Dyadobacter chenhuakuii: one gene and its partner. The protein of the gene in region 2 interacts with the protein of the main gene of each other region in a pairwise test. Links are inferred from orthologs where the notes say so. Each region holds a gene or a part of one and is shown on either strand. Other genes may lie near its edges. The genes, in order: ruvC and ruvA.

Region 1 (3,295 bases), 1.3 Mb from region 2 along the record:
GCCAGATGGGACGACGTTTTCGCGATGAGCTTCAATGCGTTGCTCAAACGCAAGGTCGACGGAACATATGACAGAAGTTTTGCCAACGAAAAGTTTTTCTCGGACGAATTAGCGCCGCTTGTGATCACCGCTTCAACGGGTGTATTTTTCAAAACATTTGACCGCGGCGTCGGGCGGTTCCTGAATGGCGAATGGACATTTTACGGCCAGGATGTCCTTGGCAGCAATCACGTGATTTGCGTTGCAGCGGATGCCGCGGATAATGCATGGGCAGTAATGGAGGGTGGCCTGGTCTATTCATTTAAAGATAATCATTGGGCTCCGCAGCCTCATTTGAATGGTTATCCAGGCATTGCAGGCATTGCTTTTGACAGCCAGCAGAATCTTTTTGCCTATGGTGAATGGGGTGTTTCGAAACTGAGAAAAAATTCCGAAACCTGGGAGCCGCTCTTCTCATTGCCAGGTTACATGATCCGAAAAATCATTTTTGACAAAAACAATCAAATGTGGGCGGCTGCTTACGGTTATCCCGATCAGAATTACGAGCCGCATGCATTGATTAGGTATAAAGACCAAAAAACAACCGCTTATGCCGATGGCCTGAATATACTAAAAGAGCCGTTTGACATTACTATTTTCAATGATAAGCTGTTGATTCTCACAACCGGAGGCGAAATCCACTCGTTTCAGGAAAACGAGTTCCAGCGCTTCCAGCCCAAAGCATCCTACAATGCCGGCGAAGAAATAACCGTGACGCTGACCACAAACACGACTTTTGGAAAAAATAACGAAACCACCTTTGTCCTGCGCAACACCGCCAACAACGCAATCACAAAAATTACCGGCGTGAACATGACGGGCAGGGCTTACACCCTAACGATTCCAGCAGACATTATGGGCGGCACTTACCAGCTGAGAACCGCAACCACAGAACCGGAAGTGACTAGCAATGAAAGTGTTGCATTCAAAATCATGGCATCTCCCAATGCTAACAGGCCTGATGAAGTTACTTTGATGCAGAATGTTCCTAACCCAGCCGGTGCGAGCACGGACATTGCTTTTTTCCTCCCCGCTGATGAACAGATGACATTGACCTTATATAATGTTAAAGGACAAAGGATCAAATTATTAGCAGACGGCAAATTTCCTGCGGGCTGGCACATTGCGAAGCTTGACGGGCCGTTGCTTCCATCGGGGATTTACATTTATCAGCTCAAAGCCGGCAATGTGACGAAAACACTGAGAATGGTACGCTGAGGTTATTTAACGCGCTGCGGATTCTCGCTTACAAACGCGCCCCAGCCGCCTTTTTTAGATTTTTTGGAAGAGCCGGCTGAAACAGAAGCAGGTGAATTGGCGTGATATTGGTGGCAAATGGCAATCGCGATTCCGTCGGTGGCGTCCATAAATTCGCGGCTCAGTTCCATGTTCAGGATTTTTTCCAGCATATAGGCAACCTGCTCCTTGGAAGCGCTTCCGCTGCCTGTCACCGACTGTTTAACCTTTTTAGGCGAATATTCGACGATCGGAATGTCCCTGGCGAGGGCGGCGGCCATCGCCACGCCTTGCGCGCGGCCAAGTTTGAGCATGGATTGCGGATTTTTGCCGTAAAATGGATCTTCAATCGCCATTTCGTCGGGCAGATATTCCTCGATGAGCTGGGTGATGCGCTCAAAGATTTTCTTTAACTTCAACTCGTGCGTAGTATATTTGCTCAGATGAATCACACCATATTGAACCAAAGTAATGTGCTGGCCTTTCACCGAAATCACCCCGTAACCCATCACCTGGGTGCCGGGATCGACTCCAATAATCACTTTTTCGGTAGCGTCGGTTTGCTGCATTTTAATCATGGTGCAAGATAAGGAACTCTCCCCTGCCAAAGAAAAAAGAAACCTGCAAAACCTCCTCTGGCTGGGCAAGCTCATCATCACGCTCCTGATCCTGAGTTACATCTATAAAACATTCCGGAATGAGCAAAAAGGCATCGGCGACGTCGGCGCTGTTTTTCATGATATCCTTGTGGTTGATCATTTCCCGATCTTGTTTATTATGCTGCTGCTGGTGCCCGTCAACTGGGCGCTTGAAAGTTTGAAATGGCAGCAACTGGCAAAAAAAGTGGTTGATATCAGCTTCCGGGACGCATTTCGGGGCACATTAACCGGCCTTGCATTTGGCGTTGCGGCCCCGGCGCAGCTTGGCGACACCATCGGGCGCGTGGCTGCATTGAAGTCGGACCGGCGGCTGGAAGCGATTGGAGCAGCGATTGTTTCCAATGGCATTCAGTTTTACATTTCCGTGGTGGCCGGTGCGGTGGGCTGGTTTCATTTGCAGGAAAAAATAGGGCTTTCTCTGCAAAGCAAACAGGTGATTAATGTAGTCCTTGCCGTGGTGATTATTTCCGGGATTTTGGTTATACAGTTCCGCAAACCACTCACCGACTGGCATCCTAGGCGCAAAGTTTTCCAGAAAATGCACACTTATCTTCGCATTATCGGCAATTACGCTGCATGGGATATTGGTGTTTCTACGTTATATGGGTCGCTGCGTTACGCCGTGTTCCTGAGCCAGTTCGTCCTGGCGCTATCCCTTTTCAACTTTCCCGTTCCTGCGCTTGAACTCGCCTCTGCGGTTTCGTTGATTTTTCTGGCCAAAACGCTGATCCCGGCTATCAATGTGCTGGGTGATCTTGGGCTGAGGGAATTCACTGCTTTGCTGGTTTTTAAACAATATCATTTGCCTGCGGACGAGATTATCGCGGCAACTTTTTTGGTCTGGATACTCAATGTGCTCGGACCGATCCTGATCGGGATTTTCCTGATCTGGAAATATAAATGGAGTAAGATGAAATTTTCCGGCTCCAATAACTAATTCAATGACAACCCATTATATAACTTCCTGGCTGATTCCCCTACTCTGGCTCGTCATTTTGAGTTACTCGGTCTTTACATTCATTCTTACCTTTTTCTGGAATCGGATCAAGCCATCGGGTGTTTTTAAGTTTGATAAACGGATCTTCATCACGGTCATTGTCCCGGTGCGGAATGAGGAGGATAACATTGGTTTGCTGCTCAATGATCTGGATAAGCAACATTTCCCGCATGAGCAATTCGAAGTACTCATCATGGACGACAACTCCACCGACCGCACTGCGGCGATCGTCCAGGCGCTTGCTGCCAAATCGCAGGTAAACCTTCATCTGATCACGCTGCCCGACACGGCTACGACCTCTCCCAAAAAGCGGTCGATTGAAACGGCCATATCACGTGCAAAAGGCAACTTAATCGTCACCACC
Region 2 (3,253 bases):
TTTGGCTCCTCTCAGCAATTCATAATCAACCGCTTTTTCCAGTCCCAGGCTCGTAATCGCACTATTGGTGTTATCAACCTGCCGGAACGACTCATTAGTTGTCAATGATTTATAAAGACCATTGGCCGCATTGTCAGCAGGCGAAGTAGAACGGATAGGCTGTAAACTTGGATTAGCCGACTTATAGGGAGCAGGTTCTCCCAAATCCGCGAAACCGACAACGTTTCTGAGCGATTCCGTTGTGGTGGTGCGGTTAGTAACATACACCTCCATACGCGTAACCGTCACGCCCGATGTAATGGTTGGCGTGTTCTTCAACGAGCTCTCGTAAATGTTCCGGAAATATTGCGACAGGAAGAAATTTCGGTTTTCGTCGTAAGTATCGGCACGTAACTCAAAATCCCTGCTTTGCGCCCCTCCTCTTAAAACAATTCTCTCTTTACTGGATTTCTGCTGCGAGGCTACAACAGTTGCGCTTAACCGGCCGAATTGAAGGTCCGTTTTCAAACCAAAAAGGTTCTGAACGCCGGGAATCAGCTGGCTGTTAATGGCCCAGTTGATGTTACCTGCTTCAATTTTCCGGATAAAACTTTCTTCCGGGTTCTTATAATTCAGCTTAATGGCATTTTCAAAGTTGAAATTAGCCTTTGTATCAAAGTTGGTTTGGAAACCAAGCTGATCACCTAGCCTTGCATCAAAATTAATGCTGATCTGCTCATTAAAAATGAACTGCGTATTCCTGCGTTGCCGTATCGGGATGGCCGGGTTATCAAGGAACTGGTGCATTAAGCCCAGATCCAGCGACACAAAACCGGTGGGTTTGAAATTGATAAAATCATCTCCCAGCAACTTGGAAAGTCCAGGCGGAATGTCCAGTTTAGGCAATAGCCCCCGCGACCCCATGGCACTTTTTCCATCCTGCCTGCCAGCATATTCGCGCAGCAGACTTTTGAATGCACGATCTTCCTGAATCTTGTCATAAGTGGAAAGATCCATCCGTTCCGGCGCCCGGTAATTGAAGTTACCAGTCGGGGTCTGTATGCTTTCGGAAACGGCTACTTTACCAGCGCTGTCCAGTTGAATGGATACATTGGCCGGATCACGGAGATAAAACGGGGAGCGTGGCCTTGGTTCAGCAATGCGGTTGGAATAAAAATCTTTCCAACGCATAATAAGCTGACTACCAGACCTATCTATTTTCTTTTTGGAAGTATCTTCTCTTACAGTATCGGCAATAATTGCCCAGTCCTGCGCCTGCCCGGAATAAGGTTCGTCCATATCAACGGATACATTCGCTAACAGAACAGCGCCTGTTGATATGGTTAATGCCTTAAAAAGAAAGGAGTAAATCGTTGATGACAAGGTATAATACTTATTTAGAGAAGGTTGCAGCTACAATCAAATCCATCAAAACGACTTTACTATCGTAAATTTTTTTACCAAATATCATTACAGTTCGGTTATCGAAGTGCCAACTTAATAAGATTCTCAACGGTGACCGCCTGACCTTCACGCTTGATGATAGCGTCAAGACTTTTTTCTGCGGTGGCTTTGGGAATTCCCAGTGTAACCAGTGCAGCAAGCGCCTCACTTTTCACAGTGCCGGAAGGATTGTCTATGGTCCTCGGACCGGTAGACACCAGATCTTCCTTGCGAATTTTATCCCTTAATTCAAGTATTACGCGCTGAGCAGTTTTGGACCCGATGCCTTTAATTGACTGGATCAATCGCAGGTCTTCATCTATTATTCCTTGTCGTATTTCCGATGAAGAAAGCGACGATAACATAACCAGGGCCGTTGATGGCCCTACACCCGAAATGCCTATCAGGTCTAGGAAAAGCTTTTTCTCATCACTTCCCCAAAACCCGTATAGTATGTGGGCGTCTTCCCGTATATTCAGGTACGTTACAAGTTTGCAACGCTCGCCCAGTTCAGGCAGTGAAGTATAGGTTTGTAATGAAATCCGAACTTCATAGCCTAATCCGTTTACATCAATAATGGCATAAGCCGGATCTTTGTAGACTACAGTTCCGTTAACGTAGGCAATCATATAAATAGTATGTGTAATTGACTCTTGTTCACTAGCTGGAAACGATCAATTTTTGGCCTGGTTTAATCGCATTTCCTCTGATTCTGTTTTTCTTTTTCAATTGTCCTATTTCCAGTCCGTAACGTTGTGAAATAATCCAGAGCGTATCCCCTTTCTGAACTGTATGGTAACGCTTTTTAGTATGCCTGTCATTTCTTACAATTTCCTTTTTAACCGCTGGAGTCGAATTTGCTGCAACTCTCGCAGCGCGAACGGGCTCTTTCACTTCTTTCAGAATCACCAGACGCTGACCCCTGGCAATGTTGGTGCGGCGTAAATGATTCCATTTTTTAAGCTCAGAAACCGACACTCTGTATTTCTTTGAGATCGAGTTTAAACTCTCTCCTCTTCTAACGGTGTGTGTAGCTCTTTTTGTACGTGTCTTTTGTAAAACTATTTCGTCATGCTCTTCATCCAGATCTTCGTCGTACTCCGAAGTTGATTGCTGGCTAACCATTGTGGCATAAGGAAAAGCAGGATTTTTACCCATCGAGTCTAATGCAGTGCTATCCAGCTTTGCAACCATTACATTCGGTTGAAGAAGCAATCTGCGGGTGCAGGAATCCATAATGGAGTTCCGGTTGCTAACCAGGTAAGTGTATTGCATACTCGGCACTTTGAGTACGAAATCCCGGGTCTGGTCCGGCAGGGACGTTTTGGTGATTTGCGGGTTTAATTTCTTAATGTCATCAAAATTGATGTTGCTGTTCTTGCAGAATGCCAGCAAATCAATATAGCCGTTGATATGAATGGTGTCGTTAGGGATCTGGAACTCGGTTTGGGCCGGGTAAATGCCGTGGTCGTTACCATAGTTCATCATATAGTTCATCGCAACGTATTGCGGAACATATGAGCGGGTTTCGCGGGGAAGGACATTGTAGATGGTCCAGAACGTGGTTCCGCGTGAGCGGCGCATGGCGCGTTTCACATTGCCCGGGCCTGTGTTATAGGAAGCCAATGCAAGCTCCCAGTCACCAAAAATATTGTAAAGTTGTTTCAGATAACGGCAGGCAGCCTCGGTCGCTTTCACAGGCTCGAAGCGTTCGTCAATGTATTTGTCCTGATAAAGACCAAATTCACGGCCGGTCGCCGGCATGAACTGCCACAAACCGCCTGCTCTTGCATGAGAGATCACGGTTGGGTTAAGCCCCGACTCGATCATT

Evidence for each region.
Region 1: the proteins of ruvA (region 2) and ruvC interact in binary tests that used the Escherichia coli proteins (3 or more experiments, as listed by UniProt). The link is inferred for Dyadobacter chenhuakuii from one-to-one orthologs.

Annotation. Positions count from the first base shown.
Region 1 is NZ_CP098805.1:2,290,921-2,294,215, forward strand. Bases 53-3,017 are described here. They hold ruvC (crossover junction endodeoxyribonuclease RuvC), read right to left. Parts: upstream 1,845-3,017; coding sequence 1,260-1,844; downstream 53-1,259. Other genes in these bases: NFI80_RS09455 (zinc-dependent metalloprotease), read left to right, coding at 53-1,257; NFI80_RS09465 (lysylphosphatidylglycerol synthase transmembrane domain-containing protein), read left to right, coding at 1,852-2,871; NFI80_RS09470 (glycosyltransferase family 2 protein), read left to right, coding at 2,876-3,017. Outside these bases: more of NFI80_RS09455, read left to right, coding at 1-52; more of NFI80_RS09470, read left to right, coding at 3,018-3,295.
Region 2 is NZ_CP098805.1:3,596,552-3,599,804, forward strand. What follows is about bases 257-3,179. They hold ruvA (Holliday junction branch migration protein RuvA), read right to left. Parts: upstream 2,052-3,179; coding sequence 1,461-2,051; downstream 257-1,460. Other genes in these bases: sov (T9SS outer membrane translocon Sov/SprA), read right to left, coding at 257-1,362; NFI80_RS14845 (lytic transglycosylase domain-containing protein), read right to left, coding at 2,083-3,179. Outside these bases: more of sov, read right to left, coding at 1-256; more of NFI80_RS14845, read right to left, coding at 3,180-3,253. UniProt on the Escherichia coli protein: The RuvA-RuvB-RuvC complex processes Holliday junction (HJ) DNA during genetic recombination and DNA repair.